DNA from 2 places in the Enterococcus sp. AZ194 genome. Region 2 is predicted to be linked to the other one. Evidence: predicted binding sites of a transcription regulator. Region 2 holds the regulator's gene; the other holds the start of a gene.
What was found. Region 2 encodes LexA, which represses DNA repair genes until DNA is damaged. Its sites were predicted from a motif close to CNAACANNTGTTNG; they were not measured.
Positions count from the first base shown of each region.

Region 1: the regulator LexA is predicted to act here: its motif matches at 4,308-4,321, upstream of uvrB (excinuclease ABC subunit UvrB).

Region 1 covers NZ_JBIOQR010000001.1:1,513,474-1,521,087, reverse strand. The annotation lists gene uvrA (excinuclease ABC subunit UvrA) at 1-2,208, opposite strand, end outside; gene uvrB (excinuclease ABC subunit UvrB) at 2,218-4,212, opposite strand; gene IGI37_RS07140 (amino acid ABC transporter substrate-binding protein/permease) at 4,481-6,643, shown strand; gene IGI37_RS07135 (amino acid ABC transporter ATP-binding protein) at 6,645-7,382, shown strand; gene IGI37_RS07130 (glycerol dehydrogenase) at 7,483-7,614, opposite strand, start outside.
Region 2 covers NZ_JBIOQR010000001.1:1,702,723-1,710,336, reverse strand. The annotation lists gene cysK (cysteine synthase A) at 293-1,222, opposite strand; partial or broken gene IGI37_RS07955 (metal ABC transporter solute-binding protein, Zn/Mn family) at 1,399-1,738, opposite strand; gene IGI37_RS07950 (glucosaminidase domain-containing protein) at 1,947-2,810, opposite strand; gene tkt (transketolase) at 3,142-5,136, opposite strand; gene IGI37_RS07940 (DUF896 family protein) at 5,232-5,477, opposite strand; gene lexA (transcriptional repressor LexA) at 5,628-6,251, shown strand; gene IGI37_RS07930 (hypothetical protein) at 6,551-6,805, shown strand; gene IGI37_RS07925 (hypothetical protein) at 6,944-7,614, opposite strand, start outside.

The sequences.
Region 1 (7,614 bases), 190 kb from region 2:
ACCGCCTTTAACGTTAAAACTAAAACGTCCTTTTTTATAACCACGGACCTTCGCTTCATTCGTCTTCGCAAACAAATCACGAACATCATCAAAAACGCTCGTATAAGTCGCTGGGTTACTTCGAGGCGTTCGCCCAATCGGACTTTGGTCAATGTCAATAACCTTTTCAATGGTTTCATAACCCGTTAACTTTTTGTGTTTGCCTGGTTTATTAGAATTCCGATTAATCTTTTGTGCTAACCCTTTTTTTAGAATCTGATTCACTAACGTACTCTTACCAGAACCAGAGACACCCGTTACGGCAATAAATTTACCTAAAGGAAATTCAACGGTAACATTTTTTAAATTATTCTCAGTAGCCCCAGTGATTTTGACCTTCTTACCATTGCCTTTTCTACGTTCTTTGGGTACAGGAATGCCTTTTTTTCCTGATAAATATTGTCCGGTCAATGACTTTTTATTTTTTTCTACTTGTTTTGGTGTTCCTGCAGCAACAATCTCTCCACCTAGATGTCCAGCGCCTGGTCCCACATCAATCAAATAATCGGCAGCGCGCATCGTGTCTTCATCATGTTCTACAACAATTAAGGTGTTCCCTAAGTCGCGCATTTTCTTCAGCGATTGAATTAACCGATCATTATCTCTTTGGTGTAATCCGATAGAAGGCTCATCTAAGATATACAACACCCCTGAAAGATTGGATCCAATCTGGGTAGCCAAACGAATTCGTTGTGCTTCCCCGCCTGATAAGGTTCCAGAAGCTCTACTTAAGGTTAGATAATCCAAGCCGACATTTTCTAAGAACGTCAACCGATCATTGACTTCCTTTAAAATAGGTCGCGCAATGATTTTTTCTTGTTCTGATAATTGTACATTATCAAAGAATTTAATTGCTTTTTTTATAGCCAACTCACTTATTTGTCCAACATTTGTTCCGTTAATTTGGACAGATAAGGCTTGTGGATTCAAACGGTATCCTTTACAAGATTGACAAGTCAACTCGGTCATATAAAGACGCATTTGTTCACGAGTAAACTCACTATTTGTCTCATGATAGCGACGGTCAATATTTTTTAGCACGCCTTCAAATGCCACTTCGACATCGCGGACACCGCCAAAATCATTTTCATAATGAAAATGAAATAGCTCGCCTTTGGAACCATTTAAGACGATCTCTTGATGCTCTTCTGGAAGGTCTTCAAATGGTGTGTCCATATCGATAGAAAAACTAGTCGCAGCTTGTTCTAACATTTGCGGATAATACTGAGAACTAATTGGATTCCAAGGCGCAATCGCCCCTTCTCTTAACGTTTTAGAAGCGTCGGGAATTACCAAATCACGATCGACTTCTAATTTCACACCCAAACCATCACATTCTGCACACGCCCCAAACGGCGCATTAAATGAGAACAAACGTGGTTCTAACTCACCCACAGTAAACCCACAGTAAGGACAGGAATAATGTTCACTAAAGAGCATCTCTTTTTCACCAATCACATCAACTAGTGCATAACCTTCAGCCAGTCGTAACGCAGCTTCAAATGAATCGAATAAACGAGAGCGAATGCCTTTTTTTATCACAATTCGGTCAATAACAATCGCGATATCATGTTTTTTACTTTTCTCTAACTCAGGTGCTTCAGAAATGTCATAAGTTTCTCCATCTACACGAATCCGAACATATCCTTCTCGCTGAATCATCTCAAAGACTTTTTTATGTTGTCCCTTTTTCTTAGTCACAACAGGCGCCAAAATTTGAATTTTGGTTCGATCTTCTAATTCTAAGACTTCATCTACCATCTGTTCAACGGACTGACTTGTAATTTCAATATGGTCATTAGGACAAATGGGATGCCCCACACGTGCATAAAGTAAACGTAGGTAATCATTAATTTCTGTTGCAGTTCCGACCGTCGAACGCGGATTTTTACTTGTTGTTTTCTGGTCAATTGAGATAGCAGGACTTAAGCCGTCAATACTATCCACATCTGGCTTGTCCATCTGTCCTAAAAATTGTCTGGCATAGGCAGATAAACTCTCTACATACCGACGTTGTCCTTCTGCATATAATGTATCAAAAGCTAAGGAACTTTTCCCTGAACCAGAAAGCCCTGTGACGACCACTAACTTATCTCTTGGAATCGTTACATCGATGTCCTTTAGGTTATGGGCTCTTGCACCGTGAATCACTATTTTATCGTTTGCCATAATTGTCTCCTATTCTGATGCTTTCAACTCAAGGATCGTGTCTCTTAGAGTCGCTGCGGTTTCAAAGTCTAAAGATTTCGCCGCATCCTTCATTTCTTTTTCTAGTTTTAATAGTAGCGTTTCTTTTTCTGCCTTACTCAATTCACTGTAAGAAACAGATACTTTTTCTTCTTCAGAGCCTTCGACTGCTTTCGAAATCGAAATTAACTCGCGAATTTCTTTAATGATTGTTTTCGGAACAATCCCATGTTCCTCATTGTAAGCTTTTTGTTTCTCACGACGTCGAGCCGTCTCATCAATCGCTCGCTGCATAGAATCAGTCATCTTATCTGCATACATAATAACTTTTCCTTCTGCGTTTCGGGCAGCCCGTCCAATGGTTTGGACAAGTGATCGTTCACTACGCAAGAAACCTTCTTTGTCTGCATCTAAAATAGCTACTAATGAAACCTCAGGCACGTCAAGACCTTCTCTTAGTAAGTTAATCCCTACCAAGACGTCAAATTCTCCTAAACGTAAGTCGCGAATAATCTCTGTTCGCTCTAATGTTTTTATGTCACTATGCAGGTATTTGACTTTAATCCCTAATTCTTTGAAGTAATCGGTCAAATCCTCTGACATTTTTTTCGTTAGCGTTGTCACAAATACCCGTTGATTCTTCTCAACACGCTCATTAATTTCTCCAACCAAGTCATCAATTTGCCCCATGATTGGACGCACTTCAATGAGCGGATCAAGTAAACCAGTCGGACGAATAATCTGTTGAACAACGGTATCTGTTTGTTCTGCTTCGTACGGGCCAGGTGTTGCTGAAACATAGACGATTTGGTTGACATGCTCTTCAAACTCTTCCAATCGTAACGGACGATTGTCCAACGCAGAGGGCAAGCGGAAACCATAGTCGACTAACATTTGTTTCCGCGCTCTATCGCCGTTATACATTCCTCGAACCTGAGGCATAGTTACATGAGACTCATCGATAACCAATAAAAAATCATCAGGGAAAAAATCGATTAAGGTATAAGGAGGTTCGCCTTCTTTTCGACCATCCATATGTCTTGAGTAATTCTCAATCCCAGAAGTATAGCCCATCTCCATCATCATCTCAATATCATAGTTTGTACGTTGCTCTAAACGTTGTGCTTCTAATAATTTATTGTCATCTCTTAAGACCTTTAAACGTGCCTCTAATTCGTTTCGAATATTCTCAATTGCGTGTTCCATATGATCATCATTTGTTACAAAGTGAGTGGCCGGGAAAATAGCAACATGTTCTGTCTCCCCGACAACTTCACCGGTTAAGGCATCCACTTCACGGATTCGTTCCACTTCATCGCCAAAAAACTCAATACGTAAAGCTCGCTCATCTCTCGAAGCTGGGAAAATTTCTACAACATCTCCACGAACACGGAACCGTCCCCGTTGAAAATCAATATCATTGCGTTCAAAGTTGATATCAATCATTTTTTTTAAAAGTTGGTTGCGGTCCATTTCCATCCCAACACGAATGGAGACAACTTGTTCACTGTACTCTTTGGGAGATCCTAAACCAAAGATACAAGAAACAGAAGCGACAACAATTACGTCATTTCGCTCAAGAAGCGAGCTAGTTGCTGAATGGCGTAGCTTATCAATCTCATCATTAATACTGGAATCTTTCTCAATATACGTATCACTAGAAGGAACATAGGCTTCTGGTTGATAGTAATCATAATAAGAAACAAAATATTCGACTGCATTATTCGGAAAAAACTCTTTAAATTCTCCATATAATTGCCCAGCTAATGTTTTGTTATGAGCAATAATTAAAGTTGGCTTATTGACTTCTTTTATCAGATTAGAAATGGTATAGGTTTTTCCTGTACCTGTTGCGCCTAATAATATCTGAGCCTTCTTCCCCTCTAAGACACCATCAACGAGCTGTTGAATGGCCACGGGTTGGTCTCCGGCAGGTTGATACTTTGAAACAAGTTCAAAAGTATGAGAAGTATCTCTTTCAATCATTATCTTCTCCTCCTCGTTTAAATTATCTTTGTAAAACTTGACACAAAAACAATAGGAAAACCTTGGTTTTCCTTACAAAAGAAATTATACCACACCGAACATACTTTCGCTATCTTTTTGTATTTTGTGATTTATTCGTCGTGTTACATTTTCTGACATCAGATGTGATAAATAAGCAATTTTTTTCACTTTTGCTGGCATAAATCTTGTGCAAACCATAGTTTTTAGCATATAATTTGTAAGATATTGAGAAAATAGGAGGTTAATTATGAAAAGAAAAAATATTTTTTTCTCATTAGTTCTAACGATGGCAAGTGTTTTGACATTTGCGTTCAGTCAAACTACCCATGCGGCTGAAAAAAAATATACGATAGGAACAGACTCAACGTTTGCCCCATTTGAGTTTAAAACACCTGAGGGCGAATATACTGGGATTGATATTGATTTATTAACTGAAATTGCGAAGGATCAAAACTTCGCATTCATCTTAAAACCAGTTGGCTTTGACACGTCAGTTCAAGGTGTCCAATCCAATCAACTAGATGCAATGATTGCCGGAATGAGTATTACAGACGAACGAAAAGAAACGTTTGATTTCTCAGAACCTTATTTTGACAGTGGGATCCAGATGGCTGTCTCATCATCAAATGACAAAATTAAAAGCTTTGATGATTTAAAAGGACAAACAGTCGCTGCAAAGGTTGGTACACAAAGCGCAAATTTCTTAGAAGAAAATAAAGAAAAATATGGCTATACAATTAAATCATTCGATGCCGCTGATGCTCTTTATAGTGCGATTAACAGCAACACAGTTCAAGCAATTTTCGATGATTACCCTGTTTTAGGTTACGCAATTAACCAAGGACAAAAACTGACACTTGTTGATGAACCACAATTCGGAAGTGCTTATGGCTTTGCGGTTAAGAAAGGCCAAAATAAAGAATTACTAGAAAAATTTAACGCTGGCCTAAAGAAATTAAAAGCTAGCGGACGTTACGATGAAATTATTTCAGCTTACATTTCAAGCGGTGCCTCAGAAGAAGCGTCTGGCGAAATGAAAAAGATTGAACCAAAGAAAGAGCAATATGTGATTGCTAGTGATTCTGCTTTCGCGCCTTTTGAATTCGAAGACTCCGATGGTGAATATAAAGGAATCGATGTCGATTTAATCAAAAGAATCGCTGAACTACAAGGCTTTAATGTAAAATTCAACTTTATCGGTTTCTCTTCAGCTGTTCAATCTGTGGATGCGGGACAAGCAGACGCGATGATTGCTGGAATGACGATTACAGAAGAACGACAAGAAAACTTTGACTTCTCAGAGCCCTACTTCCAAAGTGGGATTCAAATTGCTGTCAAAGAAGGTGCGGATTCCATTAAATCTTATGATGATTTGAAAGGAAAAACAGTCGGTGCCAAAGTTGGGACAGAAAGTGCTGATTTTTTAACAGATAACGAAGAAAAATACGGCTACACGATTAAATTCTTTGATGCAGCTGATCAATTATATGAAGGGTTAAACACAGGCTCTCTTGATGCCATGATGGATGACTACCCAGTAATTGGTTATGCAATTAGTCAAAAACAAAAACTTGAAACACCGATTGAACGAGAAGCCGGTGGAAGTTATGGTTTTGCAGTTAAAAAGGGGCAAAATTCTGAATTAATTGACATGTTTAACGAAGGTTTAAAAGAATTAAAACGAACAGGTGAATATGATAAAATTGTCAACAAATATATTGAAGACGGTTCTTCTACGAAAAAGAAAGAAAAAGTCGATGAATCAAACATTGTTGGTATTTTGAAGAATAACTATAAAGGTCTTCTATCTGGACTTTGGAAAACAATCGCTTTAGCACTTGTTTCCTTCGTTCTTGCCTTGCTTGTTGGAGTTATTTTCGGACTCTTCAGCGTTGCTCCTTCGAAAGTTTTACGCGGGATTTCGATGATTTATGTTGATTTGATTCGTGGGATTCCAATGATGGTGTTAGCTTTCTTTATCTTCTTTGGTTTACCCAACGTTCTTGGCTTTACTATTCCAGACTTTATCGCTGGTGTCATTACTTTGACGCTGAACGCAAGTGCCTATATTGCCGAGATTGTTCGAGGCGGAATTAACGCTGTTCCAATCGGCCAAACGGAGGCTTCACGAAGTCTAGGTCTATCTTATAATAAAACCATGAGCAAAATTGTTTTACCGCAAGCAATCAAAATAATGATTCCATCCTTCGTTAACCAGTTTGTCATTTCTCTGAAAGATACAACCATCATTTCAGCTATTGGTGTGGTAGAATTACTACAAACCGGAAAAATCATTGTGGCTCGTACGACACAAAGTACCTATGTCTACTTGATTATTGCAGTGATGTACTTAATTCTGATTACTGCGTTAACGAAATTAGCAAAAGTTTTAGAAAAGAGGGTAAAATAAGATGGCAGAAAAAATTCTTGTTGAACATCTTGTAAAAAAATATGGTGACAATACTGTATTAAATGATATTAATGTGTCTATCAACGAAGGCGATGTCGTCTGTATCATCGGACCTTCTGGTAGTGGGAAAAGTACTTTTTTACGCTGTTTAAATCGCTTAGAGGAAGCTTCTAGTGGCGATATCATTATTGATGGTGCGCATTTGTTGGATAAAAACACTGATATTAACTTGATTCGTCAACATATCGGCATGGTCTTCCAACATTTTAATTTGTTCCCTCACCTCTCTGTTTTGGAAAATATTATTTTAGCACCCATGGATTTAAAGAAAGTCACTAAGGCAGAAGCTGTGAAAAAAGCTATTGAGTTACTTGATACAGTTGGCTTAGCCGATAAAAAAGATATGTATCCAGATAACCTTTCTGGAGGCCAAAAACAGCGTGTTGCGATTGCGCGTGCCTTAGCCATGAACCCTGATATTATGTTATTTGATGAACCAACCTCAGCCCTAGATCCAGAGATGGTCGGTGACGTGTTAAATGTAATGAAAAAACTTGCCGAACAAGGAATGACGATGGTTATCGTTACACACGAAATGGGCTTTGCAAAAGAAGTTGCCAATCGTGTTATGTTCATCGATGGTGGTAATTTCTTAGAAGATGGTTCGCCTAAACAAATCTTTGAGAATCCTCAAAATGAACGAACAAAAGATTTCCTAGATAAAGTCTTGAATATATAAGCAAAAAGACATCAATTGCGAGTTTACGCTCGCGATTGATGTCTTTTTTGTCTAAGATACCAAGAGTCAGTTTTTTTGAACGCTATCGGAGCTTTCCCGACTATCGTTCGTTTTTAACCAACGCATCCGCTACTTTTATTGCAGCCAATAGACTCTGGGCAGTGATTGACATTGGCATCTGTTTTAGTGTATCCTCACCTTCAACTGTCCTTTCGCAAATGGACAAAAGTGT
Region 2 (7,614 bases):
GTGCCTCCTATATTTATTCTTTCTTGATAATACTATTTTTCAGCTTAAATTACCACTACATTTAGCGATTATTATTGGAATTTGTCAACTTTTTTGCTTGGAATCGATTTTTTTTATCCTACTTTATTTAAAAGAGTCGAAAAAGGAAAAACTAGCTACTTACTCGTCAACCAGAATAAGTAGCTAGTTCCTATTTTTGCGAAATAGTTATCTATTATGAAGTTCATTTTGACGAAATTTCTATTAGATTGTTATCTAAGGCAATCTATCCTAATAAAAATTTATGACCTATTTATTCACTTTGCCCATATAGAGCAGTAGATAAATAACGTTCCCCATTATCTGGAACAATGGCTAAGACTTTTTTGCCTTTACCAAGTTTTTTTGCTACTTCCAGTGCAGCATAGATGGCAGCACCAGACGAAATCCCTACTAAAATTCCTTCTTTTATGGCAACTTGTCGAGCAGTTTCTAACGCGTCGTCACTTGAGACACCTAACACTTCATCATAGACATCAGTATCTAACACTTTAGGAATAAAGCCTGCACCGATTCCTTGAATTTTGTGTGGGCCAGGTTGTCCCCCTTCTAAAACAGGTGATTCAGTTGGCTCAACGGCATACACTTTGATGTTTGGATAAACACGTTTTAATTCTTTTCCAGCCCCAGTAATCGTTCCGCCAGTACCAATTCCTGAAACAAAAGCATCTAATCCTTGAGTCCCAAAGACTTCTTGAATTTCTTTTCCAGTTGTCTTTTCATGAATCTCAGGGTTGGCAGGATTATCAAATTGTAGCGGCATAAAGGCGCCTTCTTTTTCAGATAATTCTGTCGCTTTAGTAATTGCCCCTTTCATTCCTTCAGAACCGGGCGTTAAGACAAGTTCCGCACCATACGCAAGCATTAATTTGCGACGTTCAACACTCATCGTATCAGGCATAACAATAACCACTTTGTAGCCTTTAGCCGCGCCGACCATCGCTAAACCAATCCCTGTGTTCCCAGAGGTTGGTTCAATAATCGTATCTCCAGGTTGAAGAACGCCTTCTTTTTCGGCTTTTTCAATCATACTTAGTGCAATTCGATCTTTTACACTACTCCCTGGGTTAAAAAACTCCAGTTTCACAAAAACATCTGCTGACTCTTCGGGTACCATCCGATTTAGTTTCACAACAGGTGTCTTTCCGATTAGTTCTGTTACTGAATTATAAATTTGTGTCATATTTTTCCCTCCTAAATTTGAAAAAATACACAACTCTCTATTTCTATGATACATCAGTCAAGCCGAATTGGCGAATAATAGTTCTTTCTAATAGAGATTTTATTGCTTAAAGGAAGGAACAATTTGTTTAAAAAAATAGTTTATAAAAAAACATTGATTTGCATCTTCGCCTAAGTCTATTTGGAAAGTCCTTCAGCAATTTTCTCAAGATTCCATTTCATCATCGCATAGTAGCTATCTCCATCCTTTCCTTTTTTGGCAATTGAGTCAGTAAAAATTGTTGAGTAGATTGGAATATTTGTATCTGTTGAGACAGTTTTCATCGGTCGATCGTCTACACTACTTTCAATAAATAAGGAAGGAGCTTTGGTTGTTCGTAGTTTTTCAACTAACTTTTTTATTTGATGAGGTGTTCCTTCCTCCTCCGTGTTGATTTCTCAGATATAGGCGGAGGAAACATCATATGTTCTTGAAAAAATATTTAAAGCCCCCTTCACTGGCTACAATCATTTTTTTATCAACAGAGAGGGTAGCCTGTCAACCGAAATTATTAAAAGAGGTGATTTTCGATAGCGTTTCTAGAACCTAAAAGAACTTTATTGATACTTTTGTATACTCTTAGTAAATTAAAAAAATGGCCTCAAAAAAACTATCCAGAAACTTTTTTCGTGGATAGTCTGAATTTTTTTCTCTTATATTTAGCATATGAGCCAATCAACTAAGCTTAAATGGTTAGTTGTTGCCCAATCATAATTGTATAATCAGATAAACTATTTGTTGCGACAAGTGTATCAACAGTTGTACCAAATGCAGTTGCAATATCCCACAGTGTATCTCCTGATTTAACGGTATAGATTTGACTTTGGTAATTGATTGAAGTGGTGCCTCCTGTCTGATTAGTGACATCATTAGAGTCAGCTGTTTGTGTGTTGAATCCTGATGCACTATCAAAACGAGTTAAATTATAAGTCGCAATCAACCAGTTTAATTTTTCGGCGTAACTAGGATCTGTCGCATAGCGTCCAGTCAAATAAGCCGTTGCATCCAAATAACTAGAGGTTTGACTGAGCCAAGCTCCCGCATAATGATAAGTTCCTGTGGAAAAGCTGACTGAACGTAAAACGTTGGCATGATCTTGTAGAGATTCATAGTAAGAATTATATTGTCTGAAGGGTTCGTTCATGGTCACCCATTGCCCATTGATATATTCTTGTGTCGGCATATAAACACCGGTGTCATAACTGCCTTTGACGCCAAATAAATTATAGTATGGAGCGCTTGATAAGCCAGATGTTCCATAACCACTTTCTAATAAAGCTTGAGCAATCATTACAGACGCATACAAATCATTATTTGCAGCCACCTCTGATGCAGTCCAGCCGATTTGTTCAATAAACGAATCAATGGTACTTGCTGAGGGCGCTTGATAGGTTGTATTAGCTGATGCTTGTTTAACAAAATGCGGCGATGCAAATGAGGCAATCATTAATCCTGTTCCAACTAACGGAACCATTTTTTTTACAGTTAACGGGTGACTGTTCCCTTTGATTTTTTGATGTCTAGCACTGCGCGTTGCGTATTTTTCCACAAAAAACTCCTCCTAATAATTAGAATAAAAATAGTTGAATAATAACAAGTCTATGGGTTTATGCATTACTTATTATAGGCCGGAGAATTTCGAAGTACAAATCTTATGAACGAGAAAAGTCAAATTGTAAAGGGCTTGTAATAAAACTTCTATGAAAATGAAATGAAGTCCTCAAAAAAAAATTAAAAATAAATAACAACAGATTTTATATAAGGCTTCAAATTGGAGTGGTATAACCCCTTCTCTTATGAGAGGGTTTTGCTAATAAAAAGAGGTTAGGACTATAACTTATAACTTGTAAAAGTTATATCCCAACCTCTGTCTTTATCAATTATAGAGTCTTGAATGTAGCTACAACATTATCTACAGTGAAGCCAAATTCAGAAAGAATCTTATCTCCAGGAGCTGATGCACCAAAGTGATCAATCCCAATCATTTTGCCTTCAGTTCCTGTATAACGTTCCCAGCCAAATGAAGAAGCAACTTCAATTCCGACACGTTTTGTTACAGCTTTTGGTAAAACAGATTCTTTGTAAGCCGCATCTTGTGCTTCAAACAAATCAAAACTTGGTAATGAAACAACAGAAACATCTTTTCCTTGAGCGGCTAATTCTTTTTGAGCTGCTACAGCAAGAGCCACTTCAGAACCTGTCGCGATAAGAATTCCCTCAGGTGTTTCTCCTTTTTGTGGAGATAATACATAACCACCTTTAGCGACATGTGTATCAGATAACTCATCTGTTCCTTCTAAAACAGGTAAATTTTGACGACTTAAGACTAAGACAGTCGGTGTATCCGTTGATTCCATTGCAATTTTCCAAGCAGCACGCGTTTCGTTTCCATCAGCTGGGCGAATCACGTGAACACCTGGCATACAACGAACACTAGCCAATTGTTCGATTGGTTCATGTGTTGGACCATCTTCACCAACTGCAACTGAATCATGCGTTAAGACATACGTAACTGGCATGTTTTGAATAGAAGCTAAACGAATTGCTGGGCGTAGGTAGTCAGTAAAGACAAAGAAAGTTCCGCCGTAGACTTTGGTTCCGCCATGTAATTGAATGCCATTCATAGCAGCAGCCATTGCAAATTCACGCACACCAAACCAAATATTTCTTCCTTCATATTGACCAGGCTCGAAATCTTTTTCAGCAGCCACCATTGTATTGTTTGATCCAGATAAATCGGCAGAGCCTCCCCAGAAACTAGGTACAGCTTTTGAAATTGCTTGAATCATATCTTTACTAGACACACGACTTGCTTGACTAGAGCCGATTTCATAGTGCGGTAACTCGTTATCCCAGCCCTCTGGTAATTTTCCAGCAAAGGCTGCTTCAAATTGAGCGGCTAATTCTGGATACGCATGTTTGTAGTTTGCAAACAACTCAGTCCAAGCTTGTTCTGCTTTCTGGCCTTCTTCTTGCATCGTTTCTTTAAAACGTGTTGCCACTTCTTCTGGAACTGTAAAGTCTGGATATTCCCAACCATAAACAGCTTTTGCTACAGAGATTCCTTCATCCCCTAGAGGAGCGCCATGAACCGCAGAAGTGCCTTCTTTTGGTGCGCCATAACCAATGACCGTTTTGACTTCGATTAAAGTTGGTTTATCTGTTTCAGCTTTTGCTGCTTCAATCGCTTTTGAGATAGCCTCTAAATCATTGCCATCTTTCACAAGGATATGTTGCCAGCCATAAGCTTCAAAACGAGCGCCGACATTTTCTGTAAAGGCTTTTGAAGTAGGACCATCTAATGAAATATCATTTGAATCATATAAAACTACTAATTTCCCTAGTTTCATATGTCCAGCCATAGAAGCTGCTTCTTGGGAAACACCTTCCATTAAATCGCCATCTCCACAAAGAGCATAGGTATAGTGATCCATCACGTTAAAATGTTCGCGATTATATGTCGCAGCTAAATGTGCTTCTGACATCGCCATTCCTACAGCCATAGCAATTCCTTGGCCTAGAGGACCAGTTGTTGCTTCAACACCATCTGTATGATGAACTTCAGGATGTCCAGGTGTGCGACTTTCCCACTGACGGAAGTTTTTTAAATCATCAATTGTTACATCGTAGCCAGCTAAATGAAGCATACTATATAACATAGCTGATCCATGTCCAGCAGAAAGAACGAAACGGTCACGGTCTACCCAGTTAGTTGAAGTCGCTGGATTGACTTTCAAATGTTTTGTCCATAATGTATAAGCCATTGGAGCTGCCCCCATTGGTAAACCTGGATGACCTGAATTAGCTTTTTGAATCGCTTCAATACTTAATGTACGAATGGTATTAACACCTAGTTGATCTGTTTTGTCGAACAAAAGAATCCCTCCTGAATTTAGGTTTATTTTACTTTTATCTCCTTCATTGTAAAAGAAAACAAAAGGAAATGCAATCATTATTCGTCTTATTCGCTTTAGTTAGAGCGGTTATGAAGACCTTTTTCTTTTTGAATTTGTTTCAGTTTTTCTGGTGTTACATCTGTTCCATCTGGGTCAACAACTTTCATTCCTTCGATATGATGTTTCATTCCTGAACGAAAGGCACTTAAATATTCTTCTCTTAAGAGCTGTTGTTCTTTTTGTTCAGTTTCTGTTAGCCCTGATTCTTTTTTCTTTTTTGCTAACTCGTTAATACGAGCGAGTTTTTCTTTTGATAACACGTGATACGCCCCCTCTTTTTGCTCCCTCTTTATCTTATTAAAAATTCACAAAAAACACAACAAGAAATAAACGAAAAAAGCGAACGCGTGTTTGATTTTATGCGTTTAATATGATAAACTGAAATCATTAAATGAAAGAAGGTGTGAATCGTGGCCAAGCGAACTGAAACAAGACAAGTTGATATCTTAAAATATATATACGAACAAGTGAACGAAAAAGGTTATCCACCTACTGTGAGAGAGATTGGAGAAGCCGTAAATCTTTCTTCTACATCAACTGTCCATGGACATCTTGCACGATTAGAAAAAAAAGGGTTGATTCAACGAGACCCCACTAAACCTAGAGCAATTGAATTAACTGCGATGGGACTTGAAAAAATCGACATTCGACCAATGACTATTCCCGTTTTAGGAACGGTGACTGCAGGAGAACCTATCCTTGCTGTTGAGGATGCTTCAGATTTTTTCCCTATTCCACCCAACCTTTCTTCTGAGGAAGGTAGCTTATTCATGCTAACCATTCGTGGGGAAAGTATGATCAATGCTGGGATTTTAGATGGTGATGATGTTATTGTCAGAAAACAATCCACCGCTAAAAATGGTGATATTGTGATTGCAATGACTGATGAAGATGAAGCAACTTGCAAACGATTCTATAAAGAAAAGAATTATTTCCGCCTTCAACCTGAAAATGATGAGCTTGAACCAATCATCCTAGATAATGTGTCTGTTCTAGGTTTAGTGGTTGGACTCTATCGAAGCCGTATCTATTAAGCGAATAACGAACGACTGATAATCAGAGATCTTTTGATTATCAGTTTTTTTATAGTCAAAAATACAGACACATTCCTATCCCATGCCTATAAAAAGAGCCGTTTGTTGTTTCATACCTCTCTACTCATCGAACAAATAACTCAGCAATTTATTTAATGGATGAGCTCATAAAAGCAAGTTTATATAGGGGTAAAAAAATATTTTTATCAATTTCGTATTTCTCTCTTTACAAACCGAACAAACATTCGTATAATATAAATACAAACATTTGTTCGTATAAAAAAATAGAGGTGAATATCATGAGAGCAATGCGTCGTTTTGGATTTATTTTATTTGTATTAGTGGTAGGTATTTTATTGGGAAACATCGGCATCCGTTCAGCACTTTTGATCTTGACGCCTTTGTCTATATTATGGTTTATGTTATGGGATGAAAAAAAATATCGTCAATCAGAACGCGAGAAACATTATTACGAAGAACAATATTATGATAGTGAGTATGAAGAAGATAGATATGAGTTTGATTATGAATACCACTATGAGTATAAACATTGATTGTGTTTCTTCTTCACTATTAGGAAAAGATATAAACGAACAAAAAATCCTTTGAGTAAATACGATTTTTTAATCGCCAATTTACCCGAAGGATTTTTTTGAGCTCTATTCTTGTTCAGGTGCATAGAAGATTAATTGCTATTTTCGAGTGTAGGTACCTACTACATTTTCTTTATCTTTATTTATAATTTTGATCGTATCTTTGTCTATCAATTGGATAAAATAGTCCATATCATGCTGAGTTTCATAAGTAATCAGATTGTCTGATGCAACAATATTTTTATACATCTCAGGTTTCTTGCTTAATTGTTGCTGTCTTTTTTTAGTGAGCTCTGCTAATTGGCTTTTAGTATAATTTTTTTCATCAATTATTTCTTTTAGTTCCTCTATGTTCATTTGTTTTTTTAAGTCAGGTCCAGTACCATATTGGGCTAACCCTTGAAATATAGTTTCTAAATATTCGTTAAACAAAGGAGATTCTTCTATTTTTGTTTCTTTTGCTTCCAAGGGGTACCTATCTTGCTTACTTGCTCTTTTTTTTGGTAATTGAAAGTAATCTTCATTTTTCATTATATCTAACCATTCAGAATGTAATGACAGATTTCCTTTTGAATCAATCCTTAATGTCTGCAATTCGAAATCTCCTAGTTGTTCCTCTATCTCATAAAAAACTTTGTCTAACTCATCTTCTGTAGAGGCATAGGAAACTTCTTTCCATTCTCCCGCAATATCTGCGTACGGTCCTCTATTTTTTAGAAAAACAAAATAACCCACAATACTTATAGTTACTAAAACGCTTACTATAGAAA